DNA from 4 places in the Xenorhabdus bharatensis genome. Region 4 is predicted to be linked to each of the others. Evidence: predicted binding sites of a transcription regulator. Region 4 holds the regulator's gene; each other region holds the start of a gene.
What was found. Region 4 encodes PurR, which represses purine synthesis genes. Its sites were predicted from a motif close to CANGCAAACGTTTGCNTG; they were not measured.

Region 1: gcvT (glycine cleavage system aminomethyltransferase GcvT) is a predicted target of PurR. The motif match lies at 4,364-4,381, and genes of this name have one in related genera.
Region 2: guaB (IMP dehydrogenase) is a predicted target of PurR. The motif match lies at 3,738-3,755, and genes of this name have one in related genera.
Region 3: AAC855_RS01915 (NCS2 family permease) is a predicted target of PurR. The motif match lies at 2,003-2,020, and genes of this name have one in related genera.

Annotation. Positions count from the first base shown of each region.
Region 1 covers NZ_JBBMXG010000009.1:34,918-42,967, forward strand. The annotation lists gene gcvP (aminomethyl-transferring glycine dehydrogenase) at 1-2,647, opposite strand, end outside; gene gcvH (glycine cleavage system protein GcvH) at 2,739-3,131, opposite strand; gene gcvT (glycine cleavage system aminomethyltransferase GcvT) at 3,180-4,277, opposite strand; gene ubiI (FAD-dependent 2-octaprenylphenol hydroxylase) at 4,647-5,879, opposite strand; gene ubiH (2-octaprenyl-6-methoxyphenyl hydroxylase) at 5,904-7,094, opposite strand; gene pepP (Xaa-Pro aminopeptidase) at 7,185-8,050, opposite strand, start outside.
Region 2 covers NZ_JBBMXG010000004.1:137,703-145,752, reverse strand. The annotation lists gene AAC855_RS05550 (TonB-dependent receptor domain-containing protein) at 1-1,365, shown strand, start outside; gene AAC855_RS05545 (hypothetical protein) at 1,490-1,717, opposite strand; gene AAC855_RS05540 (hypothetical protein) at 1,730-1,966, opposite strand; gene xseA (exodeoxyribonuclease VII large subunit) at 2,273-3,646, opposite strand; gene guaB (IMP dehydrogenase) at 3,821-5,287, shown strand; gene guaA (glutamine-hydrolyzing GMP synthase) at 5,370-6,947, shown strand; partial or broken gene AAC855_RS05520 (Arm DNA-binding domain-containing protein) at 7,172-7,378, shown strand; gene AAC855_RS05515 (hypothetical protein) at 7,803-8,009, shown strand.
Region 3 covers NZ_JBBMXG010000002.1:44,251-52,300, reverse strand. The annotation lists gene AAC855_RS01920 (Na+/H+ antiporter) at 1-317, opposite strand, end outside; gene AAC855_RS01915 (NCS2 family permease) at 589-1,935, opposite strand; gene AAC855_RS01910 (MATE family efflux transporter) at 2,313-3,653, shown strand; gene AAC855_RS01905 (DUF799 domain-containing protein) at 3,740-4,408, opposite strand; gene AAC855_RS01900 (DUF4810 domain-containing protein) at 4,408-4,764, opposite strand; gene AAC855_RS01895 (CsgG/HfaB family protein) at 4,795-5,466, opposite strand; gene AAC855_RS01890 (SLC5/6 family protein) at 6,579-7,904, shown strand.
Region 4 covers NZ_JBBMXG010000005.1:80,367-88,416, reverse strand. The annotation lists gene rnt (ribonuclease T) at 1-468, shown strand, start outside; gene AAC855_RS06640 (Grx4 family monothiol glutaredoxin) at 523-864, opposite strand; gene sodB (superoxide dismutase [Fe]) at 1,224-1,802, shown strand; gene purR (HTH-type transcriptional repressor PurR) at 2,327-3,352, shown strand; gene punR (DNA-binding transcriptional activator PunR) at 3,356-4,264, opposite strand; gene punC (purine nucleoside transporter PunC) at 4,401-5,579, shown strand; gene cfa (cyclopropane fatty acyl phospholipid synthase) at 5,934-7,085, shown strand; gene AAC855_RS06610 (riboflavin synthase subunit alpha) at 7,162-7,806, opposite strand; gene AAC855_RS06605 (MATE family efflux transporter) at 8,050-8,050, shown strand, end outside.

The DNA of each region.
Region 1 (8,050 bases), on a different contig from region 4:
TGTTGATTTCTTCACGAATTGCCAGCATGGCATTAATGAAACGATCAATTTCTATTTTGCTTTCAGATTCAGTGGGTTCAACCATCAGTGTTCCCGCGACGGGGAATGACATAGTGGGTGCATGGAAACCATAGTCAATCAAGCGCTTGGCGATGTCCATTTCACTGATACCGAACTTTTCTTTCAATGGACGAATATCCAGAATACATTCGTGGGCAACATAACCACCACGCCCGGTATAGAGAATGTCATAAGCCCCTTTCAGGCGAGCAGCTATGTAATTTGCATTCAGGATCGCAACCTGACTGGCTTGTTTCAGGCCTTTTGCACCCATCATACGAATGTACATCCAGCTAATCGGCAGAATGGACGCACTACCAAATGGCGCAGCGGATACGGCTCCCTGCGTGGTTAATGAATCCATTTCCACCACAGAGTGCCCCGGAAGGAACGGTGCAAGGTGTTTTTTCACACCAATTGGCCCCATGCCCGGCCCGCCGCCGCCGTGTGGAATACAGAAGGTTTTGTGCAGATTAAGGTGTGAAACATCAGCACCGATAAAACCCGGTGTAGTGATCCCTACCTGAGCATTCATATTTGCGCCATCAAGATAAACCTGCCCACCATTTTGGTGAATAATGTCGCAAACCTGACGAATGGTTTCTTCATATACACCGTGGGTTGATGGGTATGTCACCATGATACAGGCCAGCTCATCACTGTATTTCTCTGCTTTTTCCCGCAGATCGGTCAGATCGATATTGCCATCTTTATCACAATCGACCACAACCACGGTCATGCCAGCCATATGTGCTGATGCCGGATTTGTACCATGTGCAGAGCTTGGGATCAGACAGATATGGCGGTGTTGCTCGCCACGGCTGGCATAGTAATGGCGAATAGCCAGTAAGCCGGCATATTCTCCCTGAGCACCCGAGTTTGGCTGCATAGATACTGCATCATAACCCGTCAGCAATACCAGCCAGTTAGATAGCTGGCTAATTAATTGCTGATAGCCTTGTGCCTGTTCCGGTGGGCAGAAAGGATGTAAATCCGTAAATTCAGGCCAAGTAATTGGCATAATTTCAGCGGCTGCATTCAATTTCATTGTGCATGAACCCAGCGGGATCATCGCTTGGTTCAAGGCCAGATCTTTACGTTCCAGGCTGTGCAAATAGCGCATCATGTCTGTTTCGCTGTGATAACGGCGGAAGTTATCATGATTCAGAATTTCATCATTGCGCAACATTGAAACCGGAACAGACTGGCTGCGTTCTGAAACTTCAAGATCAAGTGCATCAACATCTAACACCGTTTCAGTGCCAGTTAAAACCTGAAACAGGGTTATCAAATCCTCACGACTGGTTTTTTCACTTAATGACACACCAATTGCACCAAGAATATCTGTGCGCAAATTGATGTGTGCGCTTTCAGCACGTGCCAGTACCGGTGCTTTATCGGTGACTTCTACCGTCAATGTATCGAACCACGTTTTGTGGCGCAGGGTTAAACCCGCTTTTTGCAAGGCTGAGGCTAAAATATCAGTCAACCGATGAATACGCCCTGCTATTCTTTTCAGGCCTTCGGCACCATGATAGACCGCATACATACCCGCAATATTTGCCAGCAATACCTGTGATGTACAAATATTGGAGTTCGCTTTTTCACGGCGAATATGTTGCTCACGCGTCTGCATCGCCATACGTAATGCCCGATTCCCGGCAGCATCACGGGAAACACCAATGATACGTCCGGGCATTGAACGTTTGTATTCATCACGACAGGCAAAGAATGCGGCATATGGGCCACCGTATCCCATCGGAACACCAAAACGCTGCGCTGAACCAAAGACAATATCAGCACCTTGTTTACCCGGCGCTGTCAGCATGACTAATGCCATAATATCAGCAGCAACGCTGACAATAATTTTTTGCTGTTTCAGTTTTGTAATGAGATCGCTGTAATCATGAACTTCACCTGTGGTACCTACTTGTTGTAGTAGAACACCAAAAATGCCTTCCAGTTCCAGTGCTTTTTCTGCTTTATCAACAATGACATCAAACCCAAATGTCGCCGCTCGTGTACGAACCACATCCAGTGTCTGTGGGTGAATATCATCAGCAACGAAGAAACGCTCAGCATTTTTCAGTTTGCTGACACGTTTTGCCATTGCCATTGCTTCTGCCGCCGCAGTGGCTTCATCCAATAGTGATGCTGAAGCGAGATCTAATCCGGTTAGATCAATGGTAACTTGCTGAAAATTAAGCAGGGATTCCAGTCTTCCCTGAGAAACTTCCGGCTGGTATGGCGTATATGCCGTATACCAACCCGGATTTTCCAACAGGTTACGCAGGATGACCGGCGGGAGAATTGAAGGCGCATATCCCATACCAATATAAGACTGGTAACGCTTGTTCTGACCTGCTATTGCCTTCAGTTCAGTCAGTGCCTGTTGTTCTGTCGCACCATCCCCTACTGCTGGTGGTTCTGCCAGTGCGATATCACGGGGAACAATTTTATTAGTGAGATCATCAAGGGAGCTTGCATCTACCATTGCCAACATTTCTTTTTGCTGTCCGGCAGAAGAACCAATGTGGCGACGAATGAATTCACCTTGATTTTCAAGTTGGATTAGAGTCTGGGTCATTGATAATAATTTCCTGAAACTAGCTAAAAACGGCACACATGAAAAACGCCCCGCTCACGATATAGTTCCAGTGGTACGGGGCGATAAATGCTTACTCTTCGTCTACCAGTAATGCCCGATAACCTTCTGCATCAAGTAGTTCGGACAATTTACTTTCATCAGTTACCTTGATGCGGAACAACCAGCCATCATTATAAGGCTCGCTGTTCACTAATTCCGGTGAGCCTTCCAGAGCCGGGTTAACAGCAATGACTTCACCACTCAATGGCGCGTAAATATCAGAAGCAGCCTTAACTGATTCAACAACAGCGCAATCATCACCAACATTTAACTGCATTCCGATTTCAGGTAGGTCTATGAACACCATATCACCCAACAATTGCTGGGCATGTTCAGTAATACCCACGGTGTATTCGCCATTTCCTTCAGAACGAACCCACTCGTGTGACTCGGCATATCTTAATTCAACGGGTACATGACTCATCGGTTCCATCTCCATTATTTTTTATTAATTAAAATGTTGCGACCAAAATCATCCTACAAGCGATTTCCCCATCCGCACAAAGCCCGGTTTCACAACCTGAACTGCCATCTCACGATTGCGGATCTGGACAACTGCCTGTTTTCCAACCCCTCGCGGTATCCGTGCAAGGGCAATACTGAATCCTAATGTAGGGGAGAATGTCCCACTGGTAATAACACCAAAATGTGTCGTACCCGTTTCATCTGTAAAACCAACCGTTAACCCACTACGCAATACACCTTTCTCACGCATGATTAATCCGACGAGTTGTTCTGTTCCGGTCTCACGTTGTTTTAACAGGGTTTCGCGGCCAATAAACTGGCGATCTTCCGGTTCCCATGCAATTGTCCATCCCATGTTAGCCGCCAATGGAGAGATGGATTCATCCATTTCCTGACCATACAGGTTCATTCCGGCTTCAAGACGCAATGTATCCCGCGCACCCAACCCTGCCGGCTTGACGCCTTCTTTCAGCAATTGTTGCCAAAAATCAGCAGCCCGTTCCTGAGGCATGGCAATTTCATATCCGGCCTCACCGGTATAACCGGTAGTGGCAATAAATAAATCACCTGTCTGAACACCAAAAAATGGCTTCATACCTGTAATAGCTTGTTTTTGTTCATCACTTAACAAAGATTGAACTTTAGATTGTGCATTCGGGCCTTGCACCGCAATAAGCGCCAGATCATCACGCACGGTGATCTCAACAGGATATTTTTCAGCGTGTTGTTTTATCCACGCTAAGTCTTTCTCACGTGTTGCTGAGTTAACAACCATGCGATAAAAATCGTTTGTGAAAAAATAGACAATCAGGTCATCAATAACGCCGCCAGAAGCATTCAGCATACCGGTATAGAGTGCCTTGCCTTTTTCAGTCAGTTTGGCAACATCATTTGCCAGAAGATAACGGAGAAAATCACGGCAACCAGTACCGTGTAAGTCCACGATGGTCATATGGGAAACATCGAACATACCCGCGTCAGTACGCACCGAGTGATGCTCGTCGATTTGTGAGCCGTAGTGAAGGGGCATCATCCAGCCATGAAAATCTACCATGCGCGCTCCGCATGCCAGATGTTGTTCATACAATGGGGTGTGTTTTGACATTATTTCCCTCTTTCCATTCTTGACATGAAGATGTTCTTGATCTGAGTAAATACGGCGTATTAACCGACAAATATTGGATCATGAAGCAGAAAAACGGTTAACAGCGCAAACGATACCTTGGACTAGAAGTTATCACTGAAAATAGAAATGAACCATAGGATAAATTATTAACACTGTAGTGATAGCTTCAAAAATGCTTCACTATCATGCAGGATTTTTTTCTAATTTATTGTGGAAGGACGCTAAAAACTGGCAGTAAATTACAAAATATATACTTTTTTTATTAGAAACAGACTAAAGTGTGAAGCAAATTGACTGAATACACTTTAGCCTGATATAAAAAAAACTAATCCTAAATTGAAGTCGGCATTAGAATTTTTCAACTGAATGAGTCTGAGTAACCAACCAATCCGGTAGATCATGAAGGCCCATTGCATGGCGGAGCAACTGTGGTTTTACGCCGGGCAAACGGTCAGCCATAGCCAGCCCTACATCACGAACCAACTTTTTGACGGGGTTATTTCCGTCAAATAGCTGGCGAAAACCCTGCATACCGGCCAGCATGACAGCCGCACTGTGTTTACGACGCCGCTCATAACGACCAAGATAGAGGTATTGCCCGATATCTTTACCCTCCTGATTCAGTCGATTAAGTTCGCCAATCAGTTCTGCTACATCCATAAACCCCAGATTGACTCCCTGACCAGCTAACGGATGGATTGTATGTGCCGCATCCCCTAATAAAGCTAACCGATGTGCGGCAAAATTACGCGCATAGCGCCCCATCAAAGGAATGGTTTGCCGTTCACTAACCAGTTCGCATTGCCCCAGACGCATATCAAAAGTAGCACTCAAATGCCGGTTGAATAACTCAGTATCCATAGCTTTGCGCTGTTTTGCTGCTTCAGCGGGTAACGACCAGACAATAGAGCATAAATGGGGATCAGACAGTGGCAGAAAAGCAAGAATGCCATCTCCGTGGAAAACCTGACGGGCAACGCCTTGGTGGGGTTCTGCTGTATGAATGGTAGCGACCAGTGCGTGATGTTCATAGTCCCAGAACGTCAGCGGAATATCCGCATGCTGACGCAACCATGAGTGAGCACCATCTGCACCAACCACCAGCCGTGAAGTCAACATACTTTCATCAGACAGAGTAATAAAGGCTTCATTTTCTCCCCATGCAACATTTTTCAGTGAAACAGGAGAATACACTGTGATGTCAGATGAACTTTCGACCTGTTCCCACAACGCTTGCCTGATCACCCGGTTTTCGATGATATGCCCAAGGTGACTCAGACCATTTTCTGCTGCACTGAACTGGATGCGCCCGAAACTATCCAGATCCCAGACTTCCATTCCCTGATAAGGACTGGTGCGCATTGCCAGTATCTTCTGCCAGACACCAAGATGAGTTAATAATCTTTCACTGGCAGCATTGATGGCAGAAACACGCAGCGCATGCTCATCATTGGTATGAAATTTACCGGTTGGCGGATGTTCTTCAACAATCGCGATACGCAAGCCGCTACCCTGTAAACCACAGGCCAGCGCAAGGCCAACCATCCCGCCTCCTGCGATCACCACATCAAATGACTGCATGTTTTTATTTCCTCTTAATCTGACTTATTCTGCCGTTGAATGATGGTTGACCCATCCTAGTGTCTGGCGAGCCAGTGTTCCTTTCGTCAATGGCAGTATTTCCATCGCCATCAGCCCGAGATTTCTCCCGGCTTTCAACAGAAAATAATCATTGGCAAACAATCTGACCAAACCATCAGTAATACCGACTGTTACTTCTCGATCAACATTCCGTTGCTGCCGATAACGCGCCAGAACGTGATAAGAACCAATATCATGCCCTTCAACCGCAGCTTCCGAAATCACCTGAGCCAGCGCCATAACATCACGCATCCCCAGATTAAAACCTTGTCCTGCAATCGGGTGCAGTGTTTGCGATGAGTTACCTACCAGTGCCAGACGATGGCTAATCTGCTGCCCGGCTGTGGATAAAGCCAACGGATAACAATGCCGCTGGCCTGTTGCCAACATTTTACCCAGTCGCCAGCCAAACGCTTTCTGCAATTGTTGAAGAAACTCGCTATCTTCCCACTGACTGATTTCCGACAGTTTTTCAGATGGATGGCACCAGACCAGTGAACTGCGCCCTTCAGACATTGGCAGTAATGCTAACGGGCCATGCTGGGTAAAACGCTCAAACGCCCGCCCCTGAGGATCTTCAGATGTCAGAACATTGGCAATAATGGCGGCCTGACCATAATCTTGTCGTTGCCACGGAATATGACAGGCACTGGCCACAGCGGACTGACTTCCATCTGCCGCTACCAGAAGTTTTCCCGTCAGTTTTTCACCGTTATCCAAAGTAATGGAGACAGAAGAGTCGAAACGCTCAACAGAACTCACTTTCGCCGGACAGTAAAGCCGGATATTCGGTGCCTGTTTTAGTAAATCGAACAGGCGATTTCCGGCATTGTGCAATTCAATCACGTTGCCTAATGCCGGAATGTTATAGTCATCGGCTCGAATATTCACAAAACCGCTATGACCGCGATCACTGACATGAACGTGAGTAATTGGTGTCACACAATCTTTCAGGGCAGACCAGATGCCTATCTGGTTTAAACGCTGACATGTGCCATAAGCTAAGGCAATTGCCCTTGCATCAAAACCCGGGTGTTCCTGTGCCGGCTCTGCCGCTTCAATTAAAGAAACCTGCAACTGCCCCCGACTTAAAGAAGAAATAGCAAGCGCCAGTGTTGCACCGGCCATTCCTCCTCCTACGATAATCACGCTCATTATCACTTCCTGATTACTTTCCCCCTCGTTTTTCAAACTGCCCCCTGACTGGGATGCAGCTTGAAATCCATCGGGTATATGACTCTAACTCTATTTTGCCTGTGCCATCAGTGCTTCAATTTCATCAGGATCTTTAACGACATATTCGGTTAAATTTTCATTACCTGATTCTGTAATCAAAATATCGTCTTCAATACGGACCCCAATTCCCCTATATTCCGGCGGTACATCAGCATCCGGTGCGATATACAGCCCCGGCTCAACAGTCAATACCATGCCCGGTTCCAGAATACGATCACGATCAACACCATAATGGCCTACATCGTGAACATCCAGACCCAGCCAGTGGCTTAAACCATGCATGAAAAATTGACGATAAGCATTGGTCTCGATCAAATATTCGACTTCGCCATGCAGAATGCCCAGCTTAACCAACTCTTCAACCATGATACGCACAACCTGCCCCGTCACTTCTCTCATGCAGGTACCCGGTTTATAAAGTTCCAGAGAGACATTGATGGATTTCAGCACAATGTCATAAATTTCTCGCTGAGGACGGGTAAATTTACCATTGACCGGAAATGTTCGCGTAATGTCGCCCGCATAACCTTGATATTCACAACCTGCATCGATAAGCACTAAATCACCAGATTTCATACAGCGATCATTTTCTGTGTAATGCAGAATGCAGGCATTTTCGCCGGAACCAACAATGGTGTTATAAGCGGGATAACGTGCACCATGATAGGTAAACTCATGGTGAATTTCCGCTTCAAGCTGATATTCGAACATATCCGGGCGACAATGCTGCATCGCTCTGGTATGCGCCTGTGCACTGATTTGCCCCGCTTTACGCATGATGTCCAATTCAGCTTCTGATTTGAACAAACGCATTTCATGCAGCCACGGGCGCCAATCGGCTATCACTGATGGCACAGTGAGATTACGACGGCTGT
Region 2 (8,050 bases), on a different contig from region 4:
AAATATCATTACACACCATTTAGTGAATTAATTGATACTAAAATTTTACTTAGTACGGGGCGTAGTGATCAGAATGTGCAATCTGGAGCTATACCTGGTTTAGGTGGTAGTGAATCGCATAATAAATCTGCTGCCATTAATATCAAAAATACCAGCCGATTTAATTATGGCAATACTGATTTTGCATTTACTCTTGGTAGTAAATTTATGAACACTGAATACAATAAAAAAACGTTCATAGGTCTTGGTGCTGAAAATACAGTAAAAGAAGAAGACATCCAATTCTCACCGAATGGAAAGCAATATATTAATAGTATTTATAGTAGATTGAAAATAGAGCATGGTATTTATACGGCTGATTTAGGAGTAAATTATTTAAATTATAATATTAAAGGATTTAAACCTGCCTGTGACCCTCGTATTCCCTGCTTTCCTCAGGGAGCTGCTCCGGTGAATGTTAAAGATCATGGAATCAACCCAAGTATTTTGTTATCAGCAGAAATCATGCCTGAATTTCAGCCATTTGTAAGTTATACACATTCAATGAGGGCACCTAATATTCAGGAAGTATTTTATGGTGGCGGAGAAGGTAGTTCTGTCAACCCTTTTCTTAAGGGTGAAAAATCGGATACTTATCAAATAGGTTTTAATAGCTATCGCCCAGATTTAATTGTTGATGGAGACTCATTTTATCTGAAGGCAGCACTATTTCACACTAAAATTAAAAATTATATTAATAGTGATAAATATACACTTTGTGGTGAAAGAAAAATGTGTAAAAATGATATATCAATAAATGAGGTGGATATTAATGATTTAAGTGCTGATGTTAATACATATATATATACTAACAGTTTAACCCCTGTCATTATCAAAGGTGTTGAGATGGAAGCTAATTACGATGCTGGTATCTTTTATAGTTCGTTGGCATATAGTCATCAGAAGACACGGCAACCTACCTCACAAGCGGCAACTGTCATGGGAACAAGCTCCGCATCTCAGCTACCGGAGTGGTATATGACATTGGATACTGGCTTTCGGCTATTGGAAGAAAAAATAAGTGTAGGTGCAATAGTGAAATATACGGGACAATCTTATCATCAGGATTCTGATATAGATGTAAGTTGGGACATTGAGGAGAAAATGGTAAAAGATGATAAGATACCGACTATTATTGACTTATATACAGATTATCAAATGAATAAAAATATCCTTGTTAAATTTTCTGTACAGAACGTCGCTAATAAAAACTATGCAGATGCTTTGAACCGTATGAACTCTTCACCAAATGTGACTAGTGGTGAAGTTACATCCCAAACCGCCCGCGGCAGAACCTACGTAATGGGTGCTGAAATTCGTTTCTGATAGAATATTAAGATAATAGCCACTCTGGGATGTTACCTAGAGTGGCTATTAATATTTTTTATGCAGGTGTAGCTATATATTATATTAAAATACTGTTTTTCGTTAAATAATATGAAATTATATTTCATGGCTGTTTTGGTAGGTTGTTAATTATCGCCTTAATACTGTTGATAGCCAAATCAATTCCGATGCATATATCATTATATATTTTCTCGCTAATTATTTTGGCATCTTTTAACAAGGAAATAATTCCTTTGACTAAGTTTTCTATATTTGTAATAATATCAATGATGTCAGCTTTTAATTTATCACCTAATTTAAAATTTTCTGCCGAACTTGTTATTTCTTGCATAGTTATCTCACTCTATTTTATTTTAGTGTTATTTTCTATGAACACAGAATCAATGATTTTTTTGATGAGTTCTGCCAACCCTTCAGATGAAGCTATTATAATATTATATGTTTGAGTGGAGATGATATTAGCATCAAGTAATGTTTTAGCTATGCTTTTAATCAAGTCAAAAAAAGAATCAGTACATTTTTCAATATCTGTTATCACTGGTTTGCTAATGTTTTGTATTTGTAGCACTGCATCGTTCATAATATCCTCGCGATTTAGTATTGTGTAGTTTTGATAATTAAAATAAGAATTAATAAGGTTAAAGTTTATTCTAAAATACCCTATTCTATATAAGATATAGAGTTATTTTTTTAAAATGTTAATTTTAGATGTTATTCTAAAAAAATATTAATTTCTTTTTTAGGAAAGTGATTTAAATGTTAATTTAATAAGTGATTTCCTTATGTAATTAAGTGTAGAATAAAGATGTCATTCATCAAGTGACAGAGTGAGGAAAAATATAATAAGGTGGGGATTTTTAATATAACCCTCTTATTAATTTAAAAATTATAATGTGAAATTATTTTTTCTCTTGCTAGCTTTTTTCACTTGAGTCACCTGACTCTCAACCCAGCCATCCTGTACTCGTGTTTTCAGTGAGTCCCCCACTTTTACTTGCTTAATCTGCTTCAGCAGCTTCCCATCCGGTGTTTCGCTGATACTATAACCACGACTCAAGGTTGCCAGCGGGCTGACAGCTTCCATTCGTGAACAAGAAACAGCGAATCTCTCTTTATAGCGGGATAATTGCCGCTCAATTGCCTGTTTTAAGCGAAAGTCAATCTGTTGAATATGCTGGCTATGATGTCTTATCTCCTGTTCAGGAGTGTGTTGTAACAGACGCTGAATTAATTTTTCACTGACAGAAGAATTCTGTTTTAAATGACGTAGTAAACCATCAATTAATTTCTGACGTAATTCAGATAAACGATTTTGTTGACGAGCCAGCCGTAAATCAGGGCGTTGTTGTTGGAGACGGTGGTGTAATCCATTAAAAATACGTTGCTTCTGGGCAAAGAAGTAATCCATTGCCATTTCGAGGCGCTGTTGCAGGGATTGAACTTGTCTCAGCAGCTCAAGTTGATTACGACTCACTAACTCAGCTGCAGCGGAAGGCGTGGGTGCACGTAAATCAGCGACGAAATCGGCAATAGTGACGTCAGTTTCGTGCCCGACGGCACTGACGACAGGAATTTGGCTATGGAATATCGCCCGTGCCACCTGTTCATTATTAAAACACCATAAATCTTCCAGTGAGCCACCACCGCGCCCGAGAATGAGAACATCACATTCCTGCCGGATATTAGCTAATTCAATCGCCCGAATGATTTGTAGCGGTGCTTCTGTTCCCTGAACTGCGGTAGGGTACACAATAACCGGTAGAGAAGGGTCACGTCGTTTCAGAATATTCAGAATATCGTGTAACGCAGCACCACTGGCTGAAGTAATCACACCAAGCCGTTTTGCAGGGGAGGGAAGCGGTTTTTTATAAATCTGCTCAAATAACCCTTCAGCGGTGAGTTTCTGTTTTAAAACCTCAAACTGTTGTTGTAGTAACCCATCTCCGGCAGGCTGGATACTTTCCACAATCAATTGGTAATCACCCCGTGGTTCATACAGAGTGATCTGTGCTTTTACTAACACCTGTTGACCATTTTGTGGCCGGAATGTCGCCCGCAAATTGTAACTACGGAACATTGCCGCCCGGATTTGTGCCCGTTCATCTTTCAGCGTGAAATACCAATGACCTGACGAAGGTTGGGAGAAGTTAGAAATTTCAGCACTGAGCCAAATTCTACCCATTTCAAGCTCTAATAGCTGACGAACCGTCTGATTCAGACGACTAACAGAAAAAATTCCAGTGTTGGTTGGCAGTGACATGTGAGCTAGATCAAATTTTAAAACAAGGACTTAATTGACTGATAATAACTGCTCACCACCACTAATCAAGAAATTTTTTCAGAAAATGCTGGAGGCAACCGATTACGGCCTGTATAATGCCGCGGCAATATTTTATCCCTTATTGACGCCCCATAGCTTGGTGAGATATTGCTCATGTTACGAATTAAAAAAGAAGCATTAACTTTTGACGACGTTCTGTTGGTTCCTGCCCATTCTACAGTTCTGCCTAACACGGCAGATTTGTCCACACAATTAACATCTACTATTCGCCTGAACGTGCCTATGCTCTCAGCAGCAATGGATACCGTGACGGAATCTTCTCTGGCTATCGCGTTGGCACAGGAAGGGGGAATTGGCTTTATTCACAAAAACATGCCTATTGAACGTCAGGCTGAAGAAGTCAGCCGCGTGAAAAAACATGAAAGTGGTGTTGTTACCGATCCTGTCACTGTCACGCCACAAACGACATTGCGTGAAGTTAATGAATTAGCTGCACGTAATGGCTTCGCTGGTTATCCTGTTGTAACAGAATCTAACGAGCTGGTAGGTATCATTACTGGTCGCGATGTGCGTTTTGTGACAGATTTGGAATTGCCGGTTACCGCAGTAATGACACCAAAAGAGCGTTTGGTGACGGTAAAAGAAGGTGAAGCCCGTGACGTAGTATTGCAGAAAATGCACGAAAAACGCGTAGAGAAAGCACTGGTTGTGGATGATAACTTCCACCTGCTCGGCATGATCACAGTGAAAGATTTTCAGAAAGCAGAACGTAAACCAAACGCTTGTAAGGATGAGCAGGGTCGTCTGCGTGTAGGTGCTGCTGTTGGTGCCGGTGCTGGCAACGAAGAGCGTGTTGATGCGCTGGTAGCTGCTGGTGTAGATGTGTTGCTGATTGACTCATCCCATGGTCATTCTGAAGGTGTTTTGCAGCGTATCCGCGAAACCCGCGCTAAATACCCTAATCTGCAAATCATTGGTGGTAACGTGGCAACGGGTGAAGGCGCTAAAGCGCTGGTAGAAGCTGGTGTGAATGCTGTTAAAGTCGGTATCGGCCCTGGTTCTATTTGTACGACCCGTATCGTGACCGGTGTTGGTGTACCACAAATTACCGCCATTGCTGACGCAGTAGAAGCGCTGGAAGGAACAGGGATCCCGGTTATTGCTGATGGTGGTATCCGTTTCTCTGGTGACATCGCTAAAGCGATTGCCGCAGGTGCTGCATGTGTGATGGTTGGTTCCATGCTGGCAGGTACAGAAGAATCTCCGGGTGAAATTGAACTCTATCAGGGGCGCTCATTCAAATCCTATCGTGGAATGGGTTCTCTGGGCGCAATGTCTAAAGGTTCTTCTGATCGTTACTTCCAGACTGATAATGCGGCAGATAAATTAGTACCGGAAGGTATCGAAGGCCGTGTTGCTTATAAAGGACTGCTGAAAAACATCGTTCACCAACAAATGGGTGGACTACGCTCCTGTATGGGTCTGACAGGCTGCGCTACGATTGATGAACTGAGAACTAAAGCAGAATTCGTTCGTATCAGTGGCGCGGGTATTCAGGAAAGCCACGTTCATGACGTGACTATCACGAAAGAATCACCAAATTACCGTTTAGGCCTGTAATTTACTTACACAGTGGCTCGCGATAGCGGGTCACTGATTTTTTTATTTTTTAATTGCCACTTGTTTTGGGAATTCACCTCTAATGACAACTAATATCCATCAACATCGCATTTTGATCCTTGATTTTGGCTCGCAATATACACAACTTATTGCTCGCCGTATCCGTGAAATCGGTGTTTATTGTGAACTTTGGACATGGAATGTCACTGAAGAACAAATCCGTGCATTTAACCCTAGCGGCATTATTCTTTCTGGTGGCCCGGAAAGCACAACTGAGAACAACAGTCCACGTGCGCCAGAATATGTGTTCAACGCGGGTGTGCCAGTATTGGGTGTCTGCTATGGCATGCAAACCATGTCTATGCAATTGGGTGGCGAAGTTTCTACCTCTAGTGAGCGTGAGTTTGGCTATGCTCAGGTTGAGCTGAAAGGTGATAGCGAACTGTTCCGCGGTATTCAGGATGCACTGAATGAATCAGGTACACCGGTACTGGATGTGTGGATGAGCCATGGCGATAAAGTTACTGCCATTCCGGAAGGCTTCACGACTGTAGCCAGCACTGATAGCTGCCCATTTGCTATTATGGCGAATGAAGAAAAACGTTTTTATGGTGTACAGTTCCACCCGGAAGTGACTCACACTCATCAGGGTCTGAACATCCTGAAACGTTTTGTGCTGGATATTTGCCAGTGTGAAGCCCTGTGGACACCTGCATCTATCATTGATGATATCGTAGAGCGTCTGCGTGCGCAGATCGGTGATGATAAAGTTATCCTTGCTCTGTCTGGTGGAGTCGATTCCTCAGTAACAGCGCTGCTGCTGAACCGCGCAATTGGCAAACGTCTGACCTGCGTATTTGTAGACAATGGTCTGCTTCGTCTGAATGAAGCGGAGCAGGTGATGGAGATGTTCGAGGGTAAATTCGACCTGAACATCATCCATGTTAAAGCCGAAGATCGTTTCCTTTCTGCTCTGGCGGGGATTAATGATCCTGAAGCTAAACGTAAAACCATCGGTCACGTATTTATTGATGTGTTTGACGAAGAAGCGTCAAAACAAACTCAGGTTAAATGGCTGGCACAGGGTACGATTTACCCGGATGTTATCGAATCAGCAGCATCTGCGACAGGTAACGCGCATGTAATCAAATCTCACCATAACGTAGGTGGTTTGCCGGAAGATATGGCACTGGGTCTGGTTGAGCCTCTGAAAGAGCTGTTCAAAGACGAAGTTCGCCGCATTGGTCTGGAACTGGGTCTGCCATATGACATGCTGTACCGCCACCCATTCCCGGGCCCGGGTCTTGGTGTACGTGTACTGGGTGAAGTGAAGAAAGAGTACTGTGATTTGCTGCGTCGTGCTGATGCTATCTTCATTGAAGAACTGCATAAAGCTGATCTGTATAACAAAGTCAGTCAGGCATTTACCGTATTCCTGCCAGTTCGTTCTGTTGGAGTAATGGGGGATGGACGTAAATATGACTGGGTTGTCTCCCTGCGTGCAGTAGAAACCATCGACTTTATGACCGCGCACTGGGCACACCTGCCATATGATTTCCTTGGCCGTGTATCAAACCGTATCATCAATGAAGTCAGTGGGATATCGCGCGTAGTCTATGACATAAGCGGCAAACCACCAGCAACAATTGAATGGGAATGATATAACGCCTTCCCAAGCCTCACCAAATCATCATGATTTTTGAATTAAGACCCTGATTTCAGGGTCTTTTCATCCCCAAACCTCACCAAGCCTCACCATATCAGCATGCGATTATTGACGGTATTTTTGACGGTATCGTAATATACTTTATCTCTGATGAATCAAAATACCGTCAGGTTTTTTTGTGAAATTGACGGTATCAGAACGATAAAAAGGATACCGCTATGCTGACAGACACCAAGTTAAAAAACCTCAAACCTACCGATAAATTATACAAGATTTCTGACCGTGACGGACTCTATGTAGCCGTTACAAAAGCAGGTACAGTCTCGTTTCGTTATGATTACCGAATTAACGGACGACGTGAAACTGTCACGCTTGAAAGATATGGCGCTGACGATATTCCATTTTCCAAATTTATCAGGGAAGTGTCCCGCCACGGGATCCCCGTTCTCAAGCAGTGAAAGTAAGACGGTGCTTTTCTTTGTTGTATGAATAAAAATAGCTTATTCCGCAAAGGGGCTGGTAACATAGTTCTTGGCATAGTGGTTTCAAAGTAGCAGTTTTTTTGCGAAAACTATGATACCAGATTATCATGCCGTCCAAGTTTCCTTCACAAAACATCCACGGCCCCTAGAAAAACAGTTAGGTTTTGTTCAGGTTCACCTGAAAGCCCGAAGATAACCTTAGGCAACTCCCGTAGTACAGGACGGGGGTTGCCTTCGGCGCTGTATTGACTGTGGGGAAAAATAGCCCAATTCAATTATGGATTTCAAGGTGCGAATTTCAACCAATGTCGCTTTGATATAATAACCAGAGTGGGTGCCAACAAAAACAAACTATAATGTTAATCAAATGAAAAAATTATCATCATTAAAAGTGACAGCAATTTTTGCTATTAGCGCTTTGCTATCTGCGTGCGCTGATAGCAATTACACAATGTTTCCAGATACGATGCCTGAATGGTGGTACAGCCAGCATCATAGCGTCTATACAGGTCCTAGCTGGAATGCAAAAGAAATAAACAAAATGATAGAGTTAAAGAATCAGCAAAGTAATTAAATCTGATGGTATGTGCACAGGTGGGTCGTGCTGCCAATGGT
Region 3 (8,050 bases), on a different contig from region 4:
CAGTAAATCAAATAACCAATACCGACAACTGTTACTAAAACCAGCACTAAAACCAGAATAACGATTTCACGCCCATGGTGAAAAAATTCTCTGGTCGGTGTTTTCCAGCCATCAACAAATAACAAAGGAGGGATAAGTAAAACGAGGAATAATTCAGGGTCGAAAGTAACGTGTAAACCAAAATGAGGCCAAGCCAGCAACGCCCCCATTGCTATTTGCACTATCGGCAAAGGGACACGGAACGGGATCACCTTAGTAAGAACACCAGAAACTGACACCACCAAAATCAAGATCAAGATAGTAAAGAATATTTCCATGTTACCCTTACAAATTGCCAAAAATCCGTCGGTGAGGAGATTGTGACTGTTTTTTCTTTCTAATAACAGCGCTAATAACCACAAAAATTGAAGTTATTCTGGAAAATCAAAAAACAATCACATTGTGAATCAATGACCCGCAAGCCATTTTCTTATTTTATACTTATCTGACGGATTTTGTCGAAAATTTGACAGGTTTTAAAAATTATCGGGCAAGGGAATGTATGCGCAAACGTTAACCGCTTACGCATAACTTTCAGGCTAGTTCTGGCTAAATGGCCCAGCTGCTGGCATAGAATACCACCAGTGCAGTGGCAATGACTACCGTACTCATATTCAGCTTACGCCACTCACCGGCAAAAATACGACCGACAACTAACGTACTGAAACCCAACATAATTCCTGTAACAATATTACAGGTCAGAACGATGAATACGGCGCACAACAGCCCTGACACAGCATCAACAGAATCATCGAAATTCAGCTTTCTCACATTGCTCAGCATCAGCAGCCCGACATACATTAAAGCCGGTGCAGTGGCATAAGCAGGAACCAGATATGACAAAGGAGAAAGGAATAAGATCAGCAGAAATAAAATACCGACAACGGTTGCTGTTAACCCTGTTTTTCCGCCTACAGCAGTTCCTGCGGCAGATTCGATATAAACGCCAGCAGGGGAAGAACCAATCGCTCCGGCAAAAATACTACTGACAGAATCAGCCGTTAACGCCCTGCTACCATTGATAATCTGTCCACGCTTATCCAACAGGTTAGCCTGCCCAGCCACGGCTCTGATAGTCCCTGTGGCATCAAATATTGCGGTCATCACCAGTGCAAGAAGACTTGGCAGGACAGCTGGCTGTAAAGCCCCCATGATATCCATACTGAACATCAGTGAAAGGCCATCATCTCCTAATGTTGGCAGTTTAAAAAACCCCTGATATTTCACCGCAGGATCGAAAATCAGGCCAATAATTGAAATAGCGATGATAACCAGCAAAATGCCACCGGGAACTTTTTTCTTCTCTAAACCGATAATCGCAGCCAGACCAAACAGGGTCATAAAGACAGGAAAAGCTGTCAGTGAACCAAAGGCAACGGGTAAGCCTTCCTTCGGATTTTTAATTACCAAGCCGACACCATTTGCGGCGATAAGTAGCAAAAATAACCCGATACCAATCCCTGCTCCATGTGCAATCCCCATTGGTATATTGCGCAATAGCCAGGCCCGAATGCCGGTAACAGAAATAAAAGTAAATATACATCCCATCAGGAAAACAGCACCCAGTGCAACAGGAATGCTAACTTGCTGCCCTAATACCAGACTAAAAGCCGTAAAGGCGGTCAGTGAGATGGCACAGCCAATCGCCATCGGCAAATTAACCCATAGCCCCATCAGCAATGAGCCAATGCCAGTCACCAGACAGACAGAAATAAATACCGCAGTATGAGGAAATCCGGCTTGTCCGAGCATACCCGGCACAACAATCACGGAATAAACCATGGCCAGAAATGTTGTTAACCCAGCGAGAATCTCTTTACGTACCGAGCTTCCACGTTCAGTTATCTTAAAATACTTATCGAGTTTGCCTTGAGTTGGTGCCTGCATGCCAGACATGTTTATCCCCTGCCAGTGTGTTAAATATCAATCATTATTTTTCTCATCATTTCTTTACTCCTTTCCCGACGAAAACGATTACGTCACTTGATAACACTAAAAATGCTGATGCTATCAGTTCAGCCATTTCTCATACGCAATCGTTTGGCTTTTGAGATAAAAAAATGGTGAGATAATTTGAGGCAGAAGATTATCCAGTGAATCGGGGATAAGAATCAAGTCATAGTCATAAATTTTATTACCTGTTATCTATCAGCAAATCGTGTGTTTTGCCTATCAATCAACCAATAAACCAAGTAAAATTACGCCTGTCTTCTGAGTATATGTCACACCACAAAAAGACCACTCATTTCAATTCAAACAATAGGTTTTTTATAATGCATCAATCTGATGTTGTTGATCGTTCGCTTTTTTCCCTGAGCTGGCCGATCTTCATTGATATTTTTCTTCATATGGCGACGCTGTTAATCAATACCTATATGGTCAGCCATATTTCTTCGGCTTATCTGGCTGCGATGGGCGTTGGCAATCATGTTTTTGATCTGTTCATTACTATCTTCAATTTCATCAGCGTGGGTTGCAGCGTTGTCATCGCCCAATACCTCGGTTCAGGAAGGCGGGATAAAGCCAGTCAGGCGATCCATATTTCCATCGCCTTTAATTTTGTGTTGGGTTTTGGCTGTGCATTAGTAACTATTTTCTTCGGCTACAAAATCCTGCATATCATGAATCTGCCAGAAAATCTGATGGATGATGGATTTGCTTATCTACATATTTTAGGTATCTGTCTGATACCAGAAGCCATTTCAATTATTCTGGCAGCGTGCTTGCGAGTATATGGCAAATCAAAATCAGCCATGTATGTCACCCTGATTGCCAATCTGCTGACAATTGTCGGCAATATGATTGTTCTGTACGGGTTCTTCGGGCTGCCTAAATATGGGCTGGAAGGAGTGGCGTGGTCTACAGTCTTCGGTCGTACTGTTGCGGTTATTCTCCTTTGTGGCTTGTTATTTTATGGCCTGAAAATAAAACTGGTACCAAAATTACTCATATGTTGGTCAAAAAATATGCTTGGTAAAATCCTGCATATCGGTTTACCCGCGGCCGGTGAAAACCTCGTATGGATATTACAGTACATGACTGCACAGGCATTTATCGGTTTGATGGGCGAAACATCTCTGGCAGCACAGACACTGTATTTCCAGCTATCGCTGTTCATTATGCTTTTTGGGATTGCTACCAGTATTGGTAATGAAATTATGGTGGGTCATCTTGTCGGGGCAAAACGCTTTGAAGAAGCCTACATCCGAGGTATCAAGAGCCTGAAAATCGGTGTTATCGTCACAATTGGGGTTGTTTTATCTTTCTGGGCGTTCCGGCAACCACTTCTCGGCCTGATGACAGAAGACCAAAAAATCATTGAGCTGTTACTGCCACTCTTCCTGCTATCTGTGTTTCTGGAGCCGGGGCGTACTTTTAATATCGTTATGGTAAACGCACTGCGAGCTTCCGGCGATGCCCGGTTCCCACTTTATACCGCCCTGATTTTCATGTGGGGTATTTCTATTCCCATTGGCTATTTTCTGGGAATTACCATGGGAATGGGTATTCTGGGGATCTGGATCGGCTTTTTCTGTGATGAGTGGGTTCGTGGTCTGGTAAATGCGTGGCGCTGGAAATCCAAAAAATGGCAAACTAAGCGATTGGATGTCTAATCAGACTCAAGAACGTGAGTAAAAATGCCGCAGTGATTATCTGCGGCATTTTTGTAATAAAACAATCAGAAAGGTAACAGGAATAATTATTCTGTTTTTTCTTTACGATAAAACGCTGAGCGTGGGCCATACAGCAAGTGGCCATTCCAATATTGCCCGGCACTTAACAAGCGGTTGCTGGTAATACCCGCAATCTCGTGGCCTCTATCCGCTACAGTATTAACAATTTGTTCAATGGCCGCAGACACTAACATACCGATAATTCCGCCACCACCATTGTTACGATTCTCTGCGCTGGATGCTGTTGCTATACCACCCCAGATTTTTTCACCTGTACGCAAATCAACCAAACGAGCTTCAGCAGTCACACGAGTATCACTACTGATGATCTGATATTGTGTACCGTATTGCGTGATATCCAAGTAAAGTGCTGCATCTGCGCCAAAAATATCATACAGCTTTTTATAGCTGATATTGCTAATATCCTGAGCCTCAGACACGCCATTCTGCCGGAAGGTTTCTTCCACTACCGCAACAGGAAAAACATAATATCCTGACTCAGCCAATGGATAAGTAACCTGAGAAATCACACTGCCAGCGGCTTTCACATCTACAGACTTATTCACTGCAGGCAGAACCAGTATCGATTTAGGATCGCTTGCCCTTAAGGCAGAATAATCATGCGGTGCCTGTTTGGCACACCCAGTCAGCATCAGCAAAAATAAAGCACCAATCGCGCCCAAAATACGGTTCATTATTTCACTCCCTTATTTTTGCTCAGCAGAAAATCCATATAAGGTGCGGATTCAGGAAATAATTTTTTCTCTATTTCAAACTGCTGAAAGGCATCCTCAATATTACCTGTTTTGCTATACAGTAGCCCCATTTGTGCATGCAGGCCGGGAGGGACAGGTTTATCCTTAGCTTTTGCCTGTTCAATCACTTTTTCCAGAGCCTGTATCTGCTCCAGTGGCCCAGTCTTATCTTGTTGGTAATACTGGTAAAGCGTTGACTGGTAATCACCCCATTCATAAATAGTTTTAGGTGCCTGTACACATCCGACTAACACTAACGTGCCCAGTAACATCCCCGTCTTTTTCATCAAAAACATTAAATGATTTTTCCTATATAATATTTATTATTAATTTGTTGGCTTCCAGGCACCACTTTCAATACCTGACACTAAATCATTCACGGCTTCGCGGATTGCCAAATCTAAAACCTTGCCATTCAGAGTGGAGTCATAACCCGAAGTACCGCCAAACCCAATAACTTCACGGTTGGATAGCTTGTACTCACCGGCGCCTGCTGAAGAGAAAACGACTTCAGAAGTTTCTACATTCACCACATTCAGCATCACTTTTGCATAAGCGATCTGTGATTTACCACGACCTAAAATTCCCCATAACTGGTGGTCACCCACTTCCTTGCGACCAAATTCAGTCACTGCACCAGTAATGATATAATTTGCCCCTTTTAACTTCTGTGCCTTACCTTGTAACCCGGCTTCTGTTTGCAATTCGGCCATATTCGTGCGCTCCAGCACATTAAAACGACCGGTTTGCTGTAAATCTGTCACCAGAATAGTTTTTGACTGGTTACCCAAACGATCAATACCATCAGAGAAAATACCATTCTGGTAGCTTGAGCGGTTTTCAAACTTACCCACCGCGATAGGGCTGCGAATGCCTTTGTAAGTTGTGTTATACGAGGAAACTTTTTGAACCTGAAGTGTTGATGAAGATTCTGTTGCACAACCGGCCAGCATGAGTGAAGCCAGACAAACAGAAGCTAAAGTCAGTTTACTTTTCATTATTATCTTCCTGAAAATTTTTTGATTAACAGCTGTCTGGTCAGTTATACCTTTATATTATCTTTCTGGTTTCTATTTCAGAGAAATTGAGTATATACAGGTAGATATGACCAAGATAAAACGGCCAAATAATAGGTTTTATCATGGGAAAAGTCCATGAAATAAAACATGATATTATCAACAACACCCAACCATTATAGTTAAATAAAACTGAAGATATTCAACCTAAAAATATCATTATAGAAATACCCTATATCGCAGAGTATTATGTTAAAATAACCGAAAAAAGCAGGAATAATTATATAAACCATGACTTAAATGATACTTAATCCTCCTTACAGCTCATCTCACACCAGGCCTGCTCTGCTCCACTATACCCGATGAATTTTGAATATCATTACGGCAATAAAATTGCTGATTATTCTCTAAAAATAGAAATAACGCGCTAAAAAAACCGAAAAACAAAATAAATAGAATATTTAAAATGAATAAAATAAAAAAATAGCCCCTCTATTTTCAAACAATATAAATCTTAAATAGTTTAATTAATGATTAAATAATATTTAATAAGCATCTATTTCATTCCGTTATTTTTATTTAAGACGCTAATTTCATACAAAGATCTTACCATGAATCGATTAAGCTTAAATAAAACATAAAAATGAATAAACTAAATTTACATCCATCAGAACAGATGAATTTTCATCCATCCCTTATCGTCAATAAGAAAAAACTAGATTAATATTCTAAATTATATCATAATGCAAATAATAAAAAGGATTTAATACTAACGGGATGTTTTGAGCAAGTTCGAATGTGATAAATTACATCGTTTTTTCTCTGGTTGTTTAAATTTTCAATATTACAGACAATCACAACCTCCTGATATAAAAAGAAAATGATAAGCCGTTATCATTTATGCCTAAAAATGACTCTTCCCAAAAACGTATTAAGCCAGAGTCATCCGGAAAACATTTTCTTCATAAAATTCTTTAATATCAACACACATTAATTCATTTTCTGAGCAAACAGTTCTTTGGTGTTTATATGGTATGTCTCTCTGTTCTTAGCTAATCCCGACCCCAACACCAAAAATGTAAGCGAGAACTATTATGAAAACAGCAAAAAAAGGTAATCAGTCCATGTCCCATGTTTCTTCGGCGGCAAAACGAGCCAATATGACAGAAGCTGAATGGAAACAGGCCATAAAGTTCAATGGCACTGACATGGGTTGGGTAATCATGAGTATTGGTATGGCCATAGGAGCAGGGATTGTTTTTCTTCCTGTACAGGTTGGTCTGATGGGGCTATGGGTTTTCCTGCTCTCTTCAGTTATCGGCTATCCGGCTATGTATCTTTTTCAGCGGTTGTTCATTAATACACTTGCCGAATCACCCGAATGCAAAGACTACCCCAGTATTATCGGGGGTTATCTTGGTAAAAACTGGGGGATTTTATTAGGTGTGCTCTACTTTATTATGCTGGTAATTTGGATGTTTGTTTACTCCACTGCAATTACCAACGATAGTGCCTCATATCTACAAACCTTCGGAGTGACCGATAACTTACTATCCGAGAATCCTTTTTATGGGCTGGCCTTAATCTGTATTTTGGTGATGATTTCTTCCCGTAGTGAGCAGTTACTATTTAAAGTTTCCAGCCTGATGGTAACGGTAAAATTAGTTGTGGTCGCTGCACTGGGTCTTTCCATGATTGGCATGTGGCACCTATACAATATCGGTGCGCTTCCTCCTTTTTCCATGTTGATTAAAAAAGCCATTATTACGCTACCTTTCACACTGACTTCCATTCTGTTTATTCAGACACTAAGTCCGATGGTTATCTCTTATCGAAATCATGAAAGCAACCGTGAAGTTGCCCGTTATAAGGCACTGCGGGCGATGAATATTGCCTTTGCTATCCTGTTTTGTACGGTATTTTTCTATGCTGTCTCTTTTACGCTGGCATTAGGACACGATGAAGCAATCAAAGCTTATGAGCAGAATATCTCCGCACTTGCGATTGCCGCACAATTCTTCCCCGGTGGCTGGGTCATTTTTGTCAGTGTCATGCTCAATGTCTTCGCTGTCATGACCGCTTTTTTTGGCGTTTACCTCGGCTTCCGCGAAGCCAGTCAGGGAATAGCCATGAACCTTCTCGGGCGGTTAATGCCTGCTGCAAAAATCCATGAAAAGTGGGTCCAAAAAGGCATTATGGCATTTGCTATTTTATTAGCATGGGGAGCTATCATTCTGAATGCCCCTGTTTTAAGTTTCACCTCTATCTGTAGCCCAATATTTGGGATTGTCGGCTGTCTGATTCCAGCCTATCTGGTTTATAAAGTCCCCAGCCTTCATCACTACAAAGGAGTATCACTCGTTTTAATTATCTTCACAGGGATCTTACTGTGTATCTCTCCTTTTCTGGCCTTTTCCTGATGTGACAAAAACAGTCACTGGCTGTTTTATGATTAAGATTTATTTACAAATAAAGGTCTTCCTTAATGGAAGGCCTTTATCAGACACATTTCAACCCGCCTTTCTGTTATCTTTGCGCATTTATACCCCTTCACCTTTCAAGCTTC
Region 4 (8,050 bases):
ATTGAACCCTTTGAAGGAGCTAATCTTGATCCGGCTGCGCTGGCATTTACAGGTATTGACCCGACTAATCCATTACGGGGAGCTGTCAGCGAATATACTGCGCTGCATGCCATTTTTAAGATGATCCGCAAAGGTATGAAAGAGAATAATTGCAACCGTGCCATTATAGTTGCTCATAATGCCAGTTTTGATCACAATTTTGTTATGGCGGCAGCTGAACGCGCTCGTTTAAAGCGTAATCCATTCCATCCTTTTGCTACGTTTGATACGGCTGCGCTGAGCGGTTTGGTGCTCGGTCAGACTATTCTGGCAAAAGCCTGCATTACAGCAGAAATCCCCTTTGACAGTAATCAGGCACACAGTGCTCTCTATGATACAGATAGAACGAGCCTACTTTTCTGCGAACTAGTTAATCGTTGGAAGCGATTAGGTGGTTGGCCGCTGGCCACTCCGGACGACGAAGTCTGATAAACTAAGAGCCTATTTGATTAGGCTCTTAGTACCAATAATGATTATCAAATCTTACTGGCTGTCTTCTTGTTCACGGTATTTATCCGCGGTTTCTTTAATCAATGTTTGCAGTTCACCGCGTTGATACATTTCCATCAGGATGTCACATCCCCCGACTAACTCACCATCAACCCAAAGTTGAGGGAATGTCGGCCAGTTAGCATACTTAGGTAATTCAGCACGGATATCTGGGTTTTGCAAGATATCCACGTAAGCAAAACGTTCACCACATGCAGATAAAGCCTGAACAGCCTGAGCAGAGAAACCACAGCTTGGCAGCTTTGGTGAGCCTTTCATGTACAGCAAAATCGGGTTTTCATTAATTTGGCGTTCGATTTTCTCAATTGTCGTCATTTTTACTTCCTTAAACCGCAGGTGCTGTTTATCAGCATCAGAAAAGATTGATTCAGAATACCACTTTCTGGTGCTGGTTTTCTACAGCGAACGTGCTGCTGCAAATTTTTATTCTGAACAACAAATTGTAATCACTGATATTTTCATACCCTATAAATATTTAATCCATTAAAACTGAACAGTTCTACATCAGCTCATTATTAAATCGCATCTTTTTCCCTGTTATTTAGCAGAAAAGTTGTTAAGATAATCACTAAAATAGCAACATGATAATAAGCTTAAATTTGCTCTATCCATGATTAATACTTTACGAATCATGGTTTATAAAGCCAAAAACCCGATATTAAAAGGAGTATGCAATGTCTTTTGAATTACCAGCATTACCTTATGCTAAAGATGCCTTAGAACCTCATATCTCAGCAGAAACTCTGGAATATCATTACGGCAAACATCACAATGCTTATGTTGTGAATCTGAATAACCTGATTAAAGGTACAGAGTTTGCTGGGAAAACACTGGAAGAAATCATCGAGACTTCTGATGGCGGTATCTTCAATAATGCTGCGCAAGTATGGAACCACACTTTCTACTGGCACAGCCTGTCACCAAACGGTGGTGGTGAACCTACCGGCAAAGTTGCAGAAGCCATCAACAAAGCTTTCGGCTCTTTTGCTGAATTCAAACAGCAATTTACTGATTCAGCCCTGAAAAACTTCGGCTCCGGCTGGACATGGCTGGTCAAGAAAACTGATGGTAGCCTGGCTATCGTTAATACTTCCAATGCAGCAACTCCACTGACTGGTGAAGATAAACCTGTTCTGACCGTTGATGTATGGGAACATGCTTATTACATCGATTACCGCAATGCCCGTCCTCAATATCTGGAGCATTTCTGGGCTCTGGTTAACTGGCAGTTTGTGGAAGAAAATCTGGCTTAATTAGCCTATCAGTACAATACAAGGGCAAGTTTTTCCGGTTCTGCGCACTGTTATGCTGTCTGAAGCTGAAGCGTGAAAAACTTCCCCTTGAAAAATAGATGGCGTTTCACCACTATGTTATTTCTGGGCTTAAGGTTATTTCCGTACTCAGGCGATCAAACAGAGACTCGCCAGAAAAACAATCATGACTAACGCACTACAAGCAGTCAATAATCCCAATTTCAGATCTGTATCCATAAACCATCCTCATCGTGAAAATTAAGACTCAGCAACACCATAAATTTTAAGTGGTTATTTATCTCAAAGATTAAAAATCGCACTGTGATATTTAATACATATACTTTATAGCATCGATTACTGCTTTCACTTTTGAGCTAGATCAGACAAAATTCACGGTTTATCACTAAATTATTGCCAGTTATCTTCCTATATACAAATATAATACTGGCAAATGATTAACAAAGATCTATATCCAGATAAAGGGTATACAAATTTAGACCAAAAGGTCAGGAGTCCTTTTTATCATGGCAACGATTAAAGATGTGGCTAAACGCGCTGGTGTTTCAACCACAACCGTATCCCATGTTATTAATAAAACCCGTTTCGTCGCCGAAGATACGAAAGCCGCAGTATGGGCTGCCATTAAGGAACTGAATTATTCTCCCAGTGCCGTTGCCCGAAGCTTAAAAGTCAACCACACAAAATCTATCGGGTTATTGGCAACTTCAAGTGAAGCACCTTATTTTGCTGAAATCATCGAGTCTGTCGAAAATAGTTGTTATAGCAAAGGCTATACATTGATTTTATGTAATTCCCATAACAACCTCGACAAACAAAAAGCTTATCTCGCAATGCTGGCACAAAAACGTGTAGATGGCTTGTTAATTATGTGTTCAGAATATCCTCAACAGTTGCTGGGGATGCTGGAGGATTATCGCAATATTCCTATGGTTGTCATGGATTGGGGGGAATCCAGAGGGGATTTTACGGATGCCATTATTGATAATGCCTTCCACGGCGGTTATTTAGCAGGCCGATATTTGATTGAACGTGGGCATCGTGATATTGCCTCCATTCCCGGCCCATTAGCCAGAAATACAGGCGGCGGGCGTCATCAGGGTTTTATCAAGGCACTGAAAGAAGCCAATATTACTATTCGGGATGAGTGGATTGTTCAGGGAGATTTTGAGCCTGAATCAGGTTATCAGGCCATGTGTAAGATCTTAAACCAGAAGCATCGCCCTACTGCGGTGTTCTGTGGTGGGGATGTGATGGCAATGGGCGCTATTTGTGCTGCCGATGAGATGGGTTTACGCGTCCCTCAGGATATTTCTATCATTGGTTATGACAATATCCGTAATGCCCGCTATTTCACACCCGCACTGACAACGATTCACCAACCTAAAGAACGGCTGGGACAAATGGCTTTCTCCACGCTACTTGATAGGATTATCAATAAACGTGAAGATGCTCAAACCATCGAAGTCCACCCGCGTCTTGTAGAGCGTCGTTCTGTTGCTGATGGTCCTTTTATTGATTATCGCCGCTAACAGTTAGTCTTCTTGCAGCCATTCAGCATTAAGCGTTGTGTTATCACCAAGATATCCAAGCAACCAGCTTAATGCAGGTGAATGGCTTTTCTGTGACCATGTCAGGCAGCACGGGCTATCAGGTAACGGCTGCTCAAGTTCAAGTACACACAATTTTCTCTGACGAATAAGCGGCAAGGCCCGGTGTTTAGGCACCATTCCCACACATAACCCCTCCATTAAACATGACAATCCCGCCTCCCAATCAGGAACCACCAACCGTCGCTGATTATCTAAAGCCCATGTATCACGCTTAGGCAGATTACGTGATGTATCCTCAAGACATAAACTGGCATAAGGCCGCAATTGGTCATCATTTAGTTTTTCCGTTATGAGTGCCAGCTCATGCGCAGGGCTGGCAACACACAGCCACGGCATAAAACCCATATCCCTGAAACTGTATCGCTCACCCACAGGAGAAGCACGGGTTGCACCAATAGCAACATCAACTCGCCCATCCACCAGCGCATCCCAGACGCCATTAAAAACTTCGGGATAGATAAATAACTCAATATCCGGAAAATGACGATAGAAATCCAGAATAAGCTGGCGTGTCCGTTCTGGTTTAACAACCTGATCAACAGCAATACTGAGTTGACCGCGCCACCCGTTTGCCACTTGCTGACATTGGTGCCGGGTATGATTCATTTTTTTGATAACAGAACGGGCTTCTTTGACAAAAATGGCTCCCGCTTCAGTTAACTCTACGTCACGGTGACGGCGTTCAAACAGAGAAACTGCCAGCCATTCTTCAAGTTGCTTTATCGTATAACTGACGGCAGAAGGCACACGGTGAAGCTCTGATGCAGCCGCACTGAAACTTCCTGTTCTTGCCACCGCATCAACAACTTCCAGAGAATATTCAGACCACATGTTTCTTCCTTTTAATTTTTTTCATAGCATGGTACAAATAATACCGTTTCACAATCAAAAATCACGCCATATAAAATAAGCTCCATATTTCTTTATCAATTACCACACCGATTGACTAACGCGATTTATTAACACAATGACAACAAATAAAAACTCTCTTCCATTTATGTTCTATCTTGCCGGCCTGAGTATGCTCGGTTACTTAGCCATTGATATGTATCTGCCTGCCTTTGATGCCATGAGCAAAGATTTAAACACATCAAAAGGTGCTATCAGTGCAAGTCTCAGCATTTTTCTCGGCGGTTTTGCCGTTGCTCAACTCTTATGGGGATTACTTTCTGATCGTCTGGGAAGAAAGCCTGTTCTGATTATCGGCTTATCCCTGTTCTGCCTCAGCTGTTTGGGTATACTTTGGATAACAAATGCAACTCAATTACTTGTCCTGAGATTTATTCAGGCTGTTGGCGTTTGCTCTGCTGCCGTTTCCTGGCAGGCTCTGGTTGTCGACAGATATGATGCTGAGCGCACAAAACGTGTTTTCGCTATGATTATGCCATTAGTTGCGCTTTCCCCTGCCCTTGCACCATTATTAGGCGCATGGTTACTGTCACACACCAGCTGGAGAATGATATTTCTTGTCTTGATGGCGGTAACGCTGTTACTACTGATACCTACACTTTTTCTGACGAACAAACGTGTTCCCATTGATACCAGCGCAGATAATAATAGTGCTTCTTTCTTCACTTTATTGAAGTCATCAGCTTTTAGCGGCAATGTTTTGATTTATGCTTCCTGTAGCGCAGGCTTTTTTGCCTGGTTAACGGGTTCACCAACTATTTTAAATAGCATGGGCTATGACGCAACAGATATCGGTTTAAGTTATATTCCACAAACTTTGGCATTTATGGTCGGTGGGTATGGTTGCCGTATTTTGTTGGAAAAAGTTAAAAGTGAAACTATATTTCCTATCTTATTGGCAGGTTATGCCATCAGCATGGTACTTATCTATTTAGCTGCTTGGTTCTATCCTTCTTTCATCGTTATTCTTATTCCTTTTTGTGTTATGGCAGCAATGAATGGGGCTTCTTATCCTATCGCTGTAGCAAATGCTCTTTCTGTTTATCCGAAAGACAGCGGTAAAGCGGCTGCATTGCAAAATGCTTTACAATTAGGCCTTTGCTTTATGGCCAGCATGCTTGTTGCCATGTTTATGAAAAGCCCTCTCTTGTCAACGACAACAGTGATGGTAGCAACCATTATCCCAATGGTAATAGGTTATTATTTACAAAAGAGAAAGTGTGATATTGGCAACTAATTATAAATTGATTAGTTACTCCACAATATAATACCTAAGAATACTCTAAACTAAAGGTCATATGATGATATGACCTTCCTCCAGCATATTGTTTAAATATTATTTCACCCATATACTCATATAGATTCATTATTCTAAAAAGCTCGGAATTTGAGGTTTAGAAGAGCAATGAAGCTCTCTTTTATATCACGGACGAATGGCATAACTGCCTTTAAGTCATTTTCTGATTAGTTTCAATATTCCCTACGGATTTCAAAATTCAGTTCAGCGGTAAGAAAACGAATCCAGGGAAGTATAAATAACCAGTAACAAAGAGGTACCTCAAAATTCCACCACATAAATGTTGGAGAGTATATGAGTTCATCTTTCGTTGAAGGAAATAAGAAAATCACTGACCAGTGGCACAGGATTGCTAATGACCTGCTTCAGGAAGCCGGTATTCAAATTAATGGAGAACGCCCTTTTGACATACAAGTCAAAAACCCTGATTTTTATAAAAGAGTATTGAAACAGGGATCTTTAGGATTAGGCGAAAGCTATATGGATGGCTGGTGGGATTGTGAGCGTTTAGATGTTTTCTTTTATAAGATATTACGGGCGGGTCTGGAACACAAAATTCCAAAAAATTTTAAGGACATTTTGATGATCATGACTTCCCGTTTGTTTAATTTACAGTCCCCCAAACGGGCATGGATTGTAGGGGAAGAACATTACGATTTGGGTAATGACCTATTTACACTCATGCTTGATCCCAATATGCAATATTCATGCGGTTACTGGAAAGATACGAATTCACTGGAAGAAGCTCAGTCTAATAAACTTCGGCTGATTTGCGAAAAACTACAGTTATCGCCGGGCATGACTTTGCTGGATATCGGTTGCGGTTGGGGAGGATTAGCCGCTTATGCAGCTAAACATTATTCTGTTTCCGTCACTGGGGTGACTATTTCAGTGGAGCAACAAAAGTATGCTCAGGAGCGCTGTAAAGATCTGGATGTGAAAATTATCCTTGAAGATTATCGGGATCTGAACCTCCAATTTGACAGAATCGTTTCTGTCGGCATGTTTGAACATGTAGGCTCCAAAAATTATGCTAATTACTTCGACGTAGTACGTAGGAATCTGAAGCCTGATGGCCTTTTCTTACTTCACACCATTGGTTCCAATCGGAATAAAGTGAATGTCGATGCGTGGATCGGTAAATATATTTTCCCTAATGGTCATTTGCCATCAATTTCAATGATTGCTAAAGCAAGCACCGGGAAATTTGTGATGGAAGACTGGCATAACTTCGGAGCTGACTATGATCGTACTCTAATGGCATGGTATGAACGTTTTATTACAAACTGGGATAAAATAGCTGATAACTACAGCCCCCGCTTCAAACGAATGTTCAGTTATTATCTGAATGCCTGTGCCGGGGCGTTTCGTGCCAGAGATATCCAGTTATGGCAGGTTATGTTCAGCCCACGTGGAATTGAAAATGGATTAAGAGTTCCGCGTTAATATTTTGCTTATAATGGATTTGCAATACCATTAAAAAGCTACAGAAATGAAAACTGTAGCTTTTTTCTGTCATATTTTAATTATCTTCCAATTGTGATAATACTTTTTCTTGCTCTTTCTGAGCCATGAAACGCTCAACAGTATCTACAATAGCCTGAGTCTGCGGATCAATTTCAATATTCACTTTATGACCGATACGCTTTTTACCCAATGTCGTACGCTCTAACGTTTCCGGTATCAAATGAACACAAAAACGATTATTGACGACATCTCCAATGGTCAGACTAATTCCATCAATGCCAACAAATCCTTTATGCAGGATATATTTCATTAATTGTTTGTCATAAATACGGAACCATATTTCATGGTTATTTTCTGAAGTGAAAATTTTCGCAATTTCAGCTGTTGTAATCACATGGCCGGACATTAAATGCCCACCAATTTCATCACCAAATTTTGCTGCTCTTTCCAAGTTGACTAAATCACCAATCTTAAGCTCACCAAGATTAGTCAGACGCAGCGTCTCTTTCATCAAATCAAAGCTAATCAGATCACCGTCAATTTTTGTGACAGTCAGACAACAGCCATTATGAGAAACGGAAGCTCCCGTTTCAATATCAGGTAATAATTCAGCCGGAAATTTGACTATATGAGTCCGAAAATGTGTTTTTTCTTCAATAGCAACTATAGGCGCCTTTCCCTGAACAATGCCTGTAAACATGGGGAACCTCTTTCATCGTTTTACATAATAAGTTAGTGTAACCCACTAATCTCTTTTAAACACTATTTCACGTGTAATGTGATTACTCATTTAGACTAAATATCAAACAATGATTGGATTAGTAAAATGAGTCCTATACAATACCTACGTTAACAACAGTTTGCTTTTCAAACAGTTCTGTTTGCTCGCAGAAATTTTCCTTATTTTTTCTATCGTCAATTTTTCAATTAAAAGGTGTAGTACG